Regions from separate parts of the Halobacillus litoralis genome, predicted to be linked through region 1. Evidence: riboswitches for the same ligand, from Rfam matches in the RefSeq annotation. Region 1 holds a riboswitch; the other holds the start of a gene.
What was found. A riboswitch is a leader RNA that binds a small molecule or an ion and turns the genes downstream of it on or off. The one in region 1 is predicted to bind FMN.

Region 1 (8,024 bases):
TCTTCTCCAGATTCCGCTTGATAGTCGACAACTTTTCCATTCTCGAACGTCAGCGTAAAGTTCTCAATCAGATTCCCTCCATAATTGAGAGGCTTCGTACTTGTGACCTTTCCTTGAACGCCTGTTTTATGAGGCATGGTGAACACTTCTTCTGTCGGGATGTTCGGGTTGAATTCCGTGCCTTTTTCTGAAGTTGTCGAACCGCCATGCCAAATGTGGTTCTGAACGAGCTCAATCGACAACTCCGTGCCTGGTCCCTTATAGTGAAGCTTCTTGTATTGCTTCTGATTCAAGTATTCGCGAGCCTGACGAAGCTTCTCGTTATGCTCTTCCCATGCTTGAATCGGATCTTCCTGATCAATCCGTGTAATGTGGAAGATTTGTTCCCACAACTTGTCCTGCGCTTTTTCAGGCGAATCATCCGGGAATACCTTTTGAGCCCAGGCTTCCTGGGGATAGGCAATGATCGACCATGTGGTTTTATCGTTCATAATATAGTCTCTATACTTCGTGAGAGCTTCTCCACTAGCTTTATTTGCCTTAGCAATCCGCTCCGAATCGATGCCCTTGAATAAATCAGGATTCGGTCCGTAAATGGATAAAAGCGCATAGCCGTCCTTGACCATCTCTTCCAAGCCTTCCGCTTTCCATTTAGGGAAATTCTCAAGCACTTCCATAGGAGCATTCTTCATTTTCATAAAACTGAGAACTTCATCATTCCATTCCAAATGAACATTCTTTGCACCTCTGCCATAAGCTTTCGCTGAGATCGTGCGGACGAGCTCAGCAGCTTCGATTGGAGCATTGATGATCAATCCTTGTCCTCTTTGTAGGTTCACACCTTTTTTCAAAGCAAGATCTGCATACTTTTCTAATTGTTTCTGATGTTTACTCAATATCTAACCCTCCAACTTCTTCATTCTCTGTCTATTATTTCATATCCCTGCCTTGTTTCCTAGAACGAACGCCTCTATGTTTTATCTTTGAACAATTCTATCGCTCGTTCTCTCCTCGTTTTATGGTCGACGATCGGTGCTGGATAGTCTTCCCCTATGATACATCCCGCTTCCTTCTGCTCTTCTTTTGTCATGTTAGCTGGTTGATGGATATGTTTCTTTTTCACGTTTTCAAGTTCAGGCAGCCACTCTTTTATGAATCGGCCATGGGGATCGAATCGCTCGGATTGCCGTGTCGGATTGAAAACACGAAAGTACGGTACAGGATCCGTGCCTGTAGAGGCAGCCCATTGCCACCCCCCTATATTCGAAGCAGGATCGTAATCCACCAGCCTCTCTGAAAAGTATTGCTCCCCTTCACGCCAATCCATAAGAAGGTCTTTCGTCAAAAATGAAGCGACAGCCATTCGCAAACGGTTATGCATCCAACCTATTTCATTTAATTGACGCATCGCTGCATCAATAAGCGGAAATCCTGTCTGACCTTGTTTCCATTTTTCAAGCAGTTCATCATCATTATTCCACGGTATCCCTCTGTATTTTTCCACCATTTCTTTAGAATTAGCATCAGGATAGTAATGGTAGATCATGTTATAAAAATCCCGCCAGGCAAGTTCAGAAATGTACGTATCGACTCCGGATGTGTTTTTTCTGAAATCTACATCCTCTTCGATTTTATGGTAGATGGTTCTGATGGATATCGCCCCGGTACGAAGAAAACGAGACATCAGACTCGTCCCATCGAGAGCAGGGAAATCCCGCCGCTCATCATAGTCGTAAATGTCCTCATCCAGAAAATGTTCCAGTCGTTCGAGCGCATCTTCTTCACCGACGCTCTCATAAGCGCCTCGTGTTTTTTTTGATCAAATCATCATATGCACGCCGGCCTTCAGAAAATGCCTCCCTCTCATCAAGAGCGGAAGAAGATAACTGATCAAAATCAACTTTTTGGATGGCAGGCTTCTGAAGCTGCTTCCACTTTTTAAGATAAGGAGAGAAAACTTTGTAAAAACCTCCATCGTTTTTCTTCACTTCATCGGCTCCGTGAAGATGATGATCATTGTAAGCATACACTTCCACATCACGCTCACTTAAATATTGGGTAATCGATTCATCACGGTCTTTCCCAAATCCGACTTCATCTTTATTGAAATAAACCATCTCCACTTTCAAATCCTTGATGAGGTGTCGGAACGCTTTTTCCGTTTCCCCGTAAATGAAATGAAAAGGAGCCTTTCGTTCATCGGCCCTGTCTACGACACTCTTCAATGTTTGGAAAAAGTAATCATGCCTCGGAGTAAATGATTGATTTAATGATGGATGGATATGAAAAAACAGAACGATTTGATCGTCGCCTTTTGTATGTTCCAACGCTTTGGCTAAAGCGGTGTGGTCGTTTAACCTTAAATCTCGTCTAAACCATACAGCTCTTCTTGTCATCCTTCCCCTCCTTCCTTCTTTACCCTTCCTTTTTACTTGTGGATATAAACTACAGATAACCACTTATCCACATGTGGACAGCCTTTTACTCTTTTATCAGAAAAAGGGCATCCTCAAACCGGATCCCCCTTCACAAAAAAAGAGCTGACCAGCTCACTAGTCAGCTCCTCATCATTTATTCGAAGTTTTTGAGTAGGGTTGCCATTTCAATAGCTGCAGTAGCTGCTTCCCATCCCTTATTTCCTGCCTTCGTACCCGCGCGTTCAATCGCTTGCTCGATCGTGTCTGTCGTGATGACTCCGAAGATGACCGGAATGCCACTTTGCTTTGAGGCCTGAGATACGCCTTTAGCTGCTTCATTACATACATAATCGAAGTGTGGGGTAGAGCCGCGAATCACCGCTCCAAGTGTAACGACAGCATCGTATTTTCCTGAGTTCGCCATTTTACTTGCTACCAGTGGGATTTCGAAAGCTCCTGGTACATAAGCCACTTCAACGTCATTTAATTCAATCCCATGCCGCTTGAACGCATCAACCGCGCCTTCATATAACTTTCCTGTAATGAAATCGTTGAAACGACCGACAACGATCCCGACTTTTAATCCTGTGCCTACGAGGTTACCTTCTATTGTTTTTACCATGTTTCCTTCATCCCTTCTAGTAGTGAAATAAGTGTCCCATCTTGGATTGCTTCGTTTTTAGATATCTTTCATTTTCTTCTCTGGATTCCATTTGGATTGGAACGCGGTCCACAACTTCCAATCCGAAACCTCCCAGGCCTGAAATCTTTTTCGGATTGTTCGTAAGAAGTCGAAGCTTTGTAATTCCGAGATCTTTGAGAATTTGTGCACCGACACCATAATCTCTTAAATCCGGGCCGAACCCCAGCTTCTCATTCGCTTCTACCGTATCCAAACCTTCTTCTTGAAGTTTATAAGCTTGGAGTTTATTCATTAGTCCAATGCCGCGGCCTTCCTGTCTCATATATAAAAGGACGCCGCTTCCGTTTTCTGAGATCTGCCTAAGTGCATTGTGCAGCTGCGGACCACAGTCACAGCGGTAGGAACCAAACACATCTCCTGTCAAACATTCAGAGTGGACGCGGACAAGCGTTGGCTCTTCCGGATTGATTTCGCCTTTAACCAGCGCGATATGATCTTTGAAATCAATATCGTTAGAAAAACCGATGGCACGGAAATCCCCATATTCTGTCGGCATTTTCACTTCCACTTCACGCTTGACATGGTTCTCTTTTTTATGACGGTATTGGATAAGGTCTGCAATCGTGATCATTGGAAGATCAAACTCATCCGCCATTTTTCTAAGATCAGGCACACGTGCCATTGTTCCATCGTCTTTAATGATCTCACAAATGACCCCGGCCGGACGTGCTCCAGCAAGCTTGGCAAGGTCAACGGAAGCTTCCGTATGCCCCGCTCGACGCAGGACTCCGCCTTCTTTCGCAATTAAAGGAAAGATATGTCCAGGCTTCTGGAAGTCCGCTGCCGTCGTTTCTGGATTCAACATTTCCTTGATTGTCAATGCGCGTTCATCTGCAGAAATTCCCGTCGTTGTATCTTTATGATCAATACTTACAGTAAAGGCCGTTTGGTTGGGGTCTGAATTGTTATCGACCATAGGTACTAATTCTAAGTCCTGAGCCAGGTCATTGGTAATTGGTGCGCAGACAAGTCCGCGACCATGTTTGATCATGAAATTGATCATTTCAGAAGAAGCATACTCCGCAATTCCTATTAAATCTCCTTCGTTTTCACGATCCTCGTCATCACAAACAATGACAAGTTTCCCCTGCTTTAAATCTTCAATCGCTTTTTCTACTGAATCAAACATCATTTCACCCTCTTATGCAAAGCCGTTGTCGGAAAGAAACTGTTTAGACAGTCTTGCCTTCGGCTCTTCTTTATTTTGTCCGCTCAAAAAATGAGCTACGTATTTCCCGATCATGTCGCACTCAATATTGACACTGTCTCCTGGTCCTTTTCCACCGAGCACCGTGTGCTCCATCGTATGAGGAATAAGAGAAATCGTCACTCTGGAGTCATCGACACCAAACACCGTCAATGAAGTGCCGTCCACAGCGATGGATCCTTTAAAAACGAAATATTGGATAAGTTCTTCAGATAGTTCAATTTCATAATAAACGGCATTGGATTCAGGTTTTTTTGAAACGATTTTTCCCGTTCCATCAATATGGCCGGAAACTAAATGCCCCCCCGAAACGCCCGCCTGCAGCCATCGCACGTTCTAAATTAACCGGGTCTCCTTGCTGCAGTTCATGAATGTTCGTAGCTCTGTAAGTTTCAGGCATAACGTCAAAAGAGACGGTCTGCTCCGTAAAGTTTGTTACAGTCAAACAAACGCCATTGACGGAAATACTGTCTCCTAATTTAACGTCTGTTACTATTTCTTTGGCTGAAATGTTCACTTCGAGTGCTTCTGTTTTATTTTTTACTGATTTTAATGTTCCTATTTCTTCAACAATCCCAGTAAACATTAAGATTCTCCTTTTCTAACGGAAACAATTTTAATGTCGTCCCCTATTTTTTCAGTCGAGACGATTTCATAGGAGCTTACATTCTTTAATTGCTCTATTCCTTTACCGCCCACAGGCGTCAAAGCTTCTTTTCCTCCGATTAACTTCGGAGCCATATACGTTATCGTTTCATCCACTTTTCCGGCGCGTACGAACGCATCGGCAATCGTCGCTCCTCCTTCAACAAGCAAAGAAGTGACTTTTTGTTCTCCCAAATACCGGAGAACTTCTTCTATGGAAACCTGTTCCCCATGAAGAGGGATGATGGTGACATGCTCATGAGTTTCATAAGGGGCCACCTCTTCTTTCTTCACATGATTCCCTACGAAAATCCATGTTGGTGCCGAATCATCCTGGATTAACTGAGAGGAAGGCGGTATTCTGAGGTGAGTATCGAGGACCACCCTAATCGGGTGCCGTCCATCCCCCTCTATTCGCGTTGTCAGCTTAGGGTTATCCATCAGCACTGTATTGATTCCGACTAGGATCGCATCGGAAAGATGTCTATAATGATGACCATCCAGGCGCGCTTCCTCACCTGTAATCCACTGACTTTCACCTGTAGAAGTGGCAATCTTCCCATCCAGGCTCATAGCTGACTTCAACCGGACATAGGGTTCTTTCTTTTGGATGAAGTGAAAAAAGGAAGTATTGATGTCGTCTGCTTCTTTTTTCAACACCTCTGTCTTCACATCAAGACCGCGTTCTCTCATCATTCGAATCCCTCTGCCGGACACTTTAGGATTAGGGTCATTGGATGCAATCACTACTCTTTGAATGCCAGCTTCAATGACGGCTTCTGCACATGGGGGGGTCTGCCCATGGTGACTGCACGGTTCGAGCGTGACATAAATTTCTGCCCCTTTTGCCTTCTCCCCTGCCATACGGAGCGCATGGACTTCGGCATGAGGTTCGCCCGCCTTGACGTGAACCCCTACTCCCACGATCTGATTATGGTTAACGACAATGGCAGCGACTGAAGGGTTCGGGCTTGTTTGGCCTACCGTTTCCCGCGCCATGTCAATAGCAATTCTCATGTATCTTTCATCCCGATCCAAGACCTTCACCACCTTTTCCAATCAGCATGCATGGCCGAAAAAATAAAAAACCCTGAAGAAGACAGACTTCCCTAGGGTCATTGAACGTAAATCGCATACACTTAAAAAAGGGTACACGTAATGCTTTAGTTTTTGTACCTTTACGTTTCTACAACCTTCTCCCATCCAGACTTTAACTGTCGGCTTTGGAGTTTCACCAAATCAGGGAGAACCGTGTCTAACACTGATTCTCCGTCGCGGGCTCGGAGCACATGCTCATTACCGCCGGCTGGGATTTTCACCCGACCCCGAAGGTTTACGTTATTCAATTATTCGTTACACTATAAATCATATCGGATTTGTTTAGGAAGTGCAATTCAAATGAACTCCTCTATTTTCATTTTTCACCCCAGCCCCTATTGTAAAACCAGATAAAATCCGCTAAGATAGATTACATCAGGAAAACGTTTGCACAGAACTGAGAAGTATTTATAAAAACATCTATTTAGTAAAAGCTTGGAAAGTAATCAGGTTTTTATTTTTCACAATATGCGCAATCGGTTGCATGTAACTGGGATAGGCAACTATAACTGTAATGAAATGAGGGGAATACTATGGAACGTGTATGGTGGAAGGAAGCGGTTGGGTATCAAGTCTATCCTCGCAGTTTTCAAGATTCGAACGGTGACGGAATCGGGGATTTGCAAGGAATGATCGACAGGCTTGATTATTTAAAAGAAATGGGCATCGATTTTATTTGGATCTGCCCAATGTACAAGTCTCCTAAAGACGACAATGGGTATGATATTTCCGATTACCAGGACATCTTAGAAGAATTCGGTACGATGGAAGATTTCAATCGATTGTTACAAGAGGTACACAATCGTGGTATGAAACTGATCATTGACCTTGTTCTCAACCATACGAGTGATGAACACCCATGGTTCATTGAATCAAGAAGCTCTAAAGACAACCCGAAGCGTGACTGGTACATTTGGCGGGACGGAAAAAATGGTGCTGAGCCAAACAATTGGGAAAGTATCTTTGATGGTTCCGCCTGGCAGTACGATGAAAAAACAGATCAATATTATTTGCACGTGTTCTCCACTAAACAGCCGGATCTGAACTGGGAAAACCCTGAAGTTCGTGAAGCATTATATGATACAGTCAACTGGTGGCTGGAAAAAGGTATTGATGGCTTCCGCATTGATGCCATCAGTCACATTAAAAAACGCCCGAACTTCCCTGATATGCCAAATCCAAGGAAAGAGAAATACGTTTCTTCCTTCGATATGCATATGAATCAGGAAGGCATCCATAAATTCTTACAAGAATTCAAAGACGAAACGTACAGCAATTATGACGTCATGACCGTCGGCGAAGCCAATGGTGTCAGTGCCGATGAGGCAGACCTCTGGGTCGGCGATAACGGAAAAATGGACATGATCTTCCAATTTGAACACCTGGATCTTTGGGATCAAGGTGCAGAGCAGCAACTGGATATCCCAGGATTGAAAAAAGTCCTTACACGCTGGCAGAAAGCTCTGGAGGGTGACGGATGGAATGCTCTATTCGTAGAAAACCACGATAAAGCCCGTGTTGTTTCTACGTGGGGCGACGATGAAGTCTACTGGCGCGAAAGTGCAACATCCATTGCCACGATGTATTTCTTCATGCAAGGAACTCCATACATCTATCAGGGACAGGAAATCGGCATGACAAATGTGGCCTTCCCTTCTATTGAAGATTATGATGATGTCGCGGCAAAGAATTTATATAAAACGAAAAAAGAACAAGGCATGTCCCATGAGGATATCATGGAGATTCTTTGGAATACCTCCAGGGATAACAGCCGTACACCTATGCAATGGAGCCACGAAGAAAACGCCGGATTCACAAGCGGTACGCCATGGATGAAAATCAACCCGAACTACAAGGCCATCAATGTCGCAGACCAGCAGGATGATCCTCATTCGATTCTGAATCATTATAAAGAAATGATTCAGCTGAAGAAGCAACATGATCTGTTCACATA
Region 2 (8,024 bases), 660 kb from region 1:
ACTTTCGTTAGCCTATCTTTTCTTTATACTTGCAGGATTACTAGGCGTTTATATTTGTGCTTCTTCAAGCTGGTGGATAGCTGTAATCGGATTGATTTCCATGCTGTTCGGCTATCTTTACACTGGAGGGCCATTACCGATCGCCTATACTCCATTTGGTGAAATAACAGCAGGTTTTTTCATGGGAACGATCATTATTGGAATCAGTTACTTCATTCAAACTCTTTCGATTACGGCTGAAGTAATCATCGTTTCTGTTCCTGTGGCTATCTTTGTCGGTACCATCCTATTAGCCAACAACATCAGGGACCGCGTCGGTGATGCCGAAAACGGGAGAAAAACGCTGGCTATTCTTTTCGGCCACAAAGGATCTATCGTTTTCATCGGTTCACTTTTCCTAGTAGCCTTTATCTGGACAGGTGTGTTAATCATTCTGGGTACACTGCCTTTATGGTCATCCATTACCTTCTTTAGTGTAATAAAAGCAACAAAAGCCATTCAGGGATTTATAGGAAAAACTCAACCTCTCGAAATGATGCCTGCGATGAAAGCGACGGCCCAGACGAACACCATTTATGGTTTTCTCCTAGGTCTATCCTTACTATTACACCTTAACTTCCCTCTTTCCTAAAAGAGAGAACCAGAAAAAACACATCAGGAGCAACAAAAAAAGGATGGTCCCCACCATCCTTTTTTATTTTCACTAAAGCTCCCGATTGTGGAAGGTGGATTATAGAACCCCTAAACTTATAAGTAAGGTTCCAATTTTCCCCACATAGGCAGGCATAAAGTGCTTTGTATCAAGCATTTACGTTTTCTAAATGTCCATTGAGTAGAGTTTATATGATTCACTTCCCATAACCATACAAGGTGATCTTACAAGTAGTGATTTCGAGAATCTTACTTGTAAAAAGGGCGGAGGGGAATGGCGAGACTCCTGCGGGAAAAAAGTGCTTGATGAGACCCCACAGGACGCAGTCCGAGGAGGCTCACCGCGCTCCCGCGGAAAGCGAGCTATTACCCGCAGCCCCCATCCACTCAACAATAGTCCCGACACTGAGTCTTCCATAATCCTGACAGATTGTGGAACAAGTCATTTATAATTTCAGTATGTAACATGAAGGTTTGACCATTTTTACAATGGGAATAATACAAAAAGGACGGGATGAAAATGAACAAATCTATGATGAAGAATACATTGATGGAAGCACTTGGGATGGAAGTTCTGACGGCAGACGCAGCAAAGGTACAAATTCGTATGCCTGTCGACCACCGTACCCATCAGCCTATGGGTTTTCTCCATGGAGGAGCAAGTGTGGCATTAGCCGAAAGCGCTGCGAGCATCGGGGCATTTTTGAACATTGACCCTGATCAACAACAAGTTTTTGGTATAGAAATCAATGCCAACCATATAAAAAGTGCCCGCGATGGATATGTAAAGGGAACAGCGACTCCTGCTCATATCGGCAAAAATACAATGGTATGGGAAATACAAATTGTCAATGAAGCTGATGAGTTGTTGTGTATATCCCGATGCACGGTAGGGGTTGTCCCCAAAAAATAACCGAATTGTCTAATTGAAAGGAGTCACGTTTAGCATGTTGAATGATAATCAAAAACAAAAATTCAAAGACCGTCTTTTAGAAATGAAGGAAGAAGCAGAAGCACAAATGGAAGAATACAAAGAAGATCAAGCGAAAGAAGATTATGAGAACGACCGAACCGGTGAAATATCGAGCGTGGCTGACCATCCTGGCGACCAGGGAACGGATCAATTTGAGAGAGCGAAAGAACAAACATTTTATGAGCAGGCGCGAGAAAAATTAATGGAAGTAGAAGACGCCCTGCAGCGTATGGAAGAAGGACGTTATGGTTTGAGTGAAAAGTCAGGTGAACCCATTCCAATTGAGCGTTTGGAAGCTATGCCGACAGCTCGTTATAAAGTGGAAGAAATTGAAAAAGAAAAAAATAATTAAAAGAAAGCGAGGGGTTTATTCCCCTCGCTTTCTTTATGCGGCTGACTGCCGTACACTTTTTTGTTCGATCCAGTCCTTCATCTTCACGAATAACATGATAAACAAGGATCCAGCGATGGCTCCTTTAATTACATTAAATGGAAGAATACCCGCTACTATCGTCATCCATTTCACATCTGTACTCATTGTCTCCCAGCCCATAAACCAGCTGTATGCAGGAAGGATAAGGAAATAATTGAGTACGCTCATCGTTACTGCCATAAAGAGGGAACCAAAAACCAAACCTAAAATGAGTGACTTCATCGTTTTTCCTTTTCGATAGATAATGGCAACCGGAACAACAAAAAGGACTCCGGCAAAGAAGTTCGCAACGACTCCAATGGGATCAGAAACTCCTGTAAAAATCATATATAGGCCATTTTTCAACGCTTCCACCACAATACCTGCGAGTGGTGAAAATAAAATCGCAGCTAGAAGTGCAGGAATGTCACTAAAGTCCACTTTTAAATAAGGGGGTAAAAAAGGAAGTGGAAATTTCAAAAACATTAACACCATAGATATTGTACCAAGTAACGCTAAAATGACTAACTTTTGCAGTTTTGATGATTGCCCCGTGTATGAGTTCATCATCGATCTCCTCCTTCATCTTTTCATCGATTCACATCCCAGATGAAGGTAAACGGCCTATAAAAACACATAAAAATAACCCTGTAGCACTTAGGGCTAAGGGTAGTCGTGTCCATAGGAAATAGAGGTAGTGTTTAATCTACCAGTTCCGTTCGACATCTTCTCCCATCCAGACTTTAACTGTCGGTCCCGGACTTTCACCGGGTCCACCGCATGGCCGAACCATACGGGTCACGGACTTGAAGAATCAAAATTCTTCTTACCGTCGGTCGGGAATTGCACCCTGCCCCGAAGATGGAATCGATATATTATTGTAAATTTATTTTATACAAAACGCCGGGATAGCGCAAGTAGAATGTTCTGTGACTGATTGTTTTCTGTTCTTTTGTGAAACTAAAACGTCACCTGTATCGTTTAAAATCTATAACAAATTCGATGGGTCTATCTACTGATTTAACCCGTCACCTTCTTGACTGCCTTCCCTTAATAGTAGCGTAGAATGTTAAGAAAAAAATAACCACATGGCGCATGATTGCACCTTGTGGTTATTCTTCATGCCGATGGAGACTGCATTTTTTCTGTAGCATCTATAAAAAGACGGAGAGTTGAAGAAACAGTAGATACATCGACGAGACCATCTTCGCAATCTTTTACCTTATCAAGCTGCATGAGAATGTATTCATCATACCCATGCAATTGTAGCTGTCCGGCACAAATCTTCCCTTTCAACGTCAAAATTTGTTGATGCAGCACTTCCCGATCCATGCAGATCACTCCTTAATATAGAAGATTATATCTGCTATTCTCTCCAATTATGCTTTAAATAAACAAAACACCGAGGAGACCCCTCGGTGCTTAAAGGATTATTCTTCTAGCGGATTCAAACTTTCGTTCCCTGTCATATTCTTAATCATTTCTACCATCAAGGTGATCTCTTCTTCGATGTCCTGAACACTTACAGTTTCTACAGGAGAATGCATATAACGGAGCGGCAGGGAAACGAGGCTGACTGGAACACCTTTTCCGGTAAGTCTCATCTTATCGGCATCCGTCCCAGTCATTCTAGGTGTCAGCTCATACTGCACATCCATTTCAAGAGTTTTCGCTGTATTCTCTAGAAGCTTGTTAATCTTCCGGTTGATCGGGGCTCCTTTTGCCAGTACAGGTCCCCCGTCTAATCGTACGTCCCCGTGTTTATTTTTGTTAACCCCGGGATAATCGGTAGCAAACGTCACGTCACATGCAATCGCCATCGTTGGTTCAATGCCTGCCGCAGCGAAATAAGCTCCCCCCATGTTGGTCTCTTCATTAACAGTGCTTGCCGCATAGACTCCCACTTGAATATTTTCTTTAGAAAGCCTTCTCAATACTTCCCCCACAATGAATTGTCCTGTACGGTTATCCAGACCACGTCCGGCTATGTATCGATCCATTAACAGTTCCGGCTCTCTTTTATAAACAGCAAGGTCACCAATTTGGACAAATTGCTCCATCTCTTCTTTCGTCTTTGCTCCACAGTCAATAAAAAGATCGTCTAAACCGAAGTCCCCTTTCAATCCACCATGGTGTTGAGCGTTCACTCCAATAACCCCTGTCAGTTCCTTTTCATAGCCAAGGATGTTAACCTTCATTCCTACGGCTGCTTTCGGGTTAATGCCTCCCATTTTGTCAAAATGAAGATAACCTTGCTCATCAATACGGTTGATGACGAGAGCAATTTCATCACAGTGCCCAGCTAACAGGATTTTGAATTCTGCTTCCGGGTTCAATACAGCGATGGCATTCCCGGCATGATCGGTTTTGATTTCATCAGCATATGGTCGCATCTCTTTAATCCATCTTTTTTGTATTTCCATTTCCATGCTGGATGGTGAAGGTGTGTTTAGCAATTCCATCAAAAAGTCCAATCGTTCTTTTTTCATAATCATCCCCCTTTTCTTTTATCATACCAAAAAAGAGGAATCCCATTATAATTAGACGCTTATTCTGACCCTAATGAGGGAACATGGTCTTGTACGGAGTTTGTAGAGGAGGAATTGGAATGAACTTAGAAAACTGGTTTAACAGAGGAATGACAGCCCAGACCTACGTCGATCACATGCAAACACACCAGAAAGACTTCATCTATATATATGAAAACTTCCCGGTCCCCGTTGAAGATCAGCCCTTATTCGAAAAAGTACAAAGCAAGAAATTACGTGCCCTAGTTCTTACAGAGGACTGGTGTGGTGATGCGATGCTGAACCTGCCGATTTTCTTAAAAATTGCAGAGCAGGGACATATTCCCGTTCACTTCCTTTTGCGTGATGAAAATCTAGAGTTGATGGATCAATATTTGACAAACGGACAATCTAGATCCATCCCTAAAATTATTTTCATCGACACCAAAGGGAATGAAGTGGGAACTTGGGGACCACGCGCTCCAGAAATCCAAGCATATATCGATGATTCATTAGCGAATCTCCCAGATCATGATGCTGACGATTTTAACGAAAAACGTAAGGAAATGCTTACGTTCATTACAAAGGCTTATCGCGATAACCGAGACTTCTGGTCTTGTGTCTATAAAGATTTGAAAGAAAAAATTTCATAACCCCATTTCCAAAAGGATTTCCTTACTATGTAAGGAAGTCCTTTTATGTTTGAATATAGACCAGAACAGCCATACTGAGGATAAAAAAGGGGCATATGTCATGCAATCCTTAATCCGCCTATACTTCCAAATGCCGCTGTTTTTGCGGTTATTGACTACCGTTTTGTTTACCATGTCATTATTCGGGTTGATCATTCATATCATTGAGCCGCAGAACTTCCCTACTTTCTTTGATGGTCTCTGGTGGGCATTTGTGACAGGTGCCACCGTCGGTTATGGTGATTATGTCCCGTTAAGTGCAACAGGGAAAATCATAGCGATTCTTCTGATTCTGTCAGGTGGAGGCCTCGTAACCTTCTATATGGCGACACTTTCAGCATCTACAGTGAAACATGAAACGGACTTAACAGAAGGAAAAGTACCCTACAGAGGAAACGGTCACCTGATTCTTGTTGGATGGAATGAAAGGACCCGTCACTTGCTGGACATGCTTGAAGAACAAAACCTGCAAGAAAGAATCGTTCTGATCGACCGGACGATGAACCAATTTTATCAGCGTTTATCCAGTGTTCATTTCATTAACGGAAGTGCCACGAATGAAGAAACGCTCGAACAAGCCAATGTAAGTGAAGCGAGAATGGCAATCATAACCGCTGATCCATCCATGGAAGAAGAACAGTCGGATCAGACGGTCATTCATCAAATTGTCTCGCTTAAAGGACACCATCCAGGGTTGTTCATCATCGCGGAAGTACTGACTGAAAAACAAAAAATCAATGCAGAACGGGCAGGCGCCAATACCATTATTCGTTCTAATGACTTTATGAGCAGCCTCTTTTACCAGGAGCTCTATCGTAACGATCCGGTCAAACCTTTTGAGCTTCTTCTTGACTTGTTGACGGAACGCCAATTTCATGAAGAAATAATTCGTGGTGAGCTCATTGGAAAACCTATGCTCAAAGCTTTCGAACATTACTTGAAAGAACATTATCAAATTATCGGCATAAAAAAAGGCGAAGATCTCTCCTTCGACCTTCACCCCGATATTGTATTGGAAGAAGGGGATGTCCTTGTCGTTTTTTCACCCCTTCGAAAGTAACACTTGTTCAACTTGAGCAAGCAGCTCTCTTCCCTTATTGATGTGTTCTTCAGGAAAAGAGGCATCTTTATCCACCGGCTCCTGGAACTGATCGAAAATAGCACGGAAGTTCCCTTCTTTAACGTTATCATCAAGTCCTGGATTATATTTATGAGATAGCAGAAACGGTTCTTTCATTTCAATCATGGCATAATCGCCAGGGGCATCTAAAGAGCCTGAAGTTACGACGAACGGAAGACGAATGAACTGGTAACCTACATGGTCGTCAATTTTGTAATCAAAGTACCCATGCTCATAATCCCAATTATCGGAAAGTTTAAAGCCGATAGCCTTCAGTTCACTTTCTACATCATTATATGTGTACACTTGCCCTGTAATTGGTGAAGATAATGGAATCACTGTCATCACTCCTTTATTCCTTACTATGCCCAAACAAAAAAAGCTCAGGTCATCCATTTTCTGGATGACCTGAGCTTTTCTTTTTTATTTCAAGCGATTTTCAAGTTCTTCTTTTTCTTTTTCAAATCCAGGCTTACCAAGTAGAGCAAACATGTTGACTTTGTATGCCTCTACACCTGGCTGGTCGAATGGATTTACACCCAATAGATAACCACTAATGGCACATGCTTTTTCGAAGAAGTACACGAGATATCCAAATGTAAATGCATCGCGTTTAGGCAGGTGCAAGATCAAGTTCGGCACATCCCCATCTGTGTGTGCAAGCATAGTACCAAGGTAAGCTTTTTCATTTACCTCGTCCACTGTTGCTCCAGCAAGGTAATTGAGGCCGTCCAAGTTCTGGCTGTCTTCCTCAATCGTAATGTCTGAAGATGGCGTTTCTACGTTCAATACCGTTTCAAACAGGTCTCGACGTCCTTCCTGCACGTATTGACCAAGAGAATGCAAGTCCGTGGAGAAGTTTGCAGAAGCAGGGAAAATTCCTTTTTGGTCTTTTCCTTCACTCTCTCCGAACAATTGCTTCCACCACTCAGCAAAATATTGAAGAGATGGTTCATAGTTCACAAGCATTTCAATCGTTTTTCCTTTGTTATAAAGGACGTTTCTGACAGCCGCGTATTGATACGCAGGGTTTTCAGAAAGCTTATCCGTGCTCAACTCACTTTGAGCTGCTTGTGCACCTTTCATCATTTCATCAATATCGATTCCGCTTGCAGCAATAGGAAGAAGACCAACCGCAGTCAAAACAGAATAACGACCGCCTACATCATCAGGTACCACGAAGGACTCGTAGCCTTGTTCACTAGCCAGTGTCTTAAGGGCCCCTTTATTTTTGTCAGTTGTTGCATAGATACGTTTACGCGCTTCGTCTACGCCATACTTCTCTTCAAGGAACTTACGGAAGATACGGAAAGCAATAGCCGGTTCTGTTGTCGTTCCACTCTTAGAGATCACATTAATGGAAACATCTTTGTCTTTAAGTACATCAAAAAGTTCATTCATATATGGTGCACTGATGCTGTTACCAACGAAGAACACTTGAGGAGTGTTTCTGTCATCAGAAGACAACTCATTATAAAAACTATGGTTCAACATTTCAAGCGCAGCACGTGCCCCTAAGTATGATCCACCGATTCCGATAACTAGCAAGACATCAGAGTCTGATTTAATCTTTTCAGCGGATTTTTTAATACGCGCAAATTCCTCTTTATCGTAAGCTTCTGGTAGTTCCAACCACCCTAAGAAGTCATTTCCTGCTCCTGTTTTTTCG

Region 2: another riboswitch for FMN. It lies ahead of LC065_RS09920 (ECF transporter S component); the one in region 1 lies ahead of ribD (bifunctional diaminohydroxyphosphoribosylaminopyrimidine deaminase/5-amino-6-(5-phosphoribosylamino)uracil reductase RibD).

What each region holds. Positions count from the first base shown of each region.
Region 1 is NZ_CP129016.1:1,303,002-1,311,025, reverse strand. It holds gene LC065_RS06695 (aminopeptidase) at 1-896, opposite strand, end outside; gene LC065_RS06690 (cryptochrome/photolyase family protein) at 971-1,684, opposite strand; gene LC065_RS06685 (deoxyribodipyrimidine photo-lyase) at 1,794-2,396, opposite strand; gene ribH (6,7-dimethyl-8-ribityllumazine synthase) at 2,572-3,039, opposite strand; gene LC065_RS06675 (bifunctional 3,4-dihydroxy-2-butanone-4-phosphate synthase/GTP cyclohydrolase II) at 3,056-4,249, opposite strand; partial or broken gene ribE (riboflavin synthase) at 4,262-4,913, opposite strand; gene ribD (bifunctional diaminohydroxyphosphoribosylaminopyrimidine deaminase/5-amino-6-(5-phosphoribosylamino)uracil reductase RibD) at 4,913-5,989, opposite strand; FMN riboswitch at 6,160-6,309, opposite strand; gene LC065_RS06660 (glycoside hydrolase family 13 protein) at 6,604-8,024, shown strand, end outside.
Region 2 is NZ_CP129016.1:1,963,008-1,971,031, reverse strand. It holds gene LC065_RS09935 (1,4-dihydroxy-2-naphthoate polyprenyltransferase) at 1-631, shown strand, start outside; gene LC065_RS09930 (hotdog fold thioesterase) at 1,172-1,564, shown strand; gene LC065_RS09925 (TraR/DksA C4-type zinc finger protein) at 1,599-1,976, shown strand; gene LC065_RS09920 (ECF transporter S component) at 2,010-2,603, opposite strand; FMN riboswitch at 2,757-2,903, opposite strand; gene LC065_RS09915 (hypothetical protein) at 3,156-3,368, opposite strand; gene LC065_RS09910 (M20/M25/M40 family metallo-hydrolase) at 3,467-4,525, opposite strand; gene LC065_RS09905 (thioredoxin family protein) at 4,645-5,196, shown strand; gene LC065_RS09900 (potassium channel family protein) at 5,297-6,295, shown strand; gene LC065_RS09895 (YugN-like family protein) at 6,278-6,694, opposite strand; gene LC065_RS09890 (glucose-6-phosphate isomerase) at 6,779-8,024, opposite strand, start outside.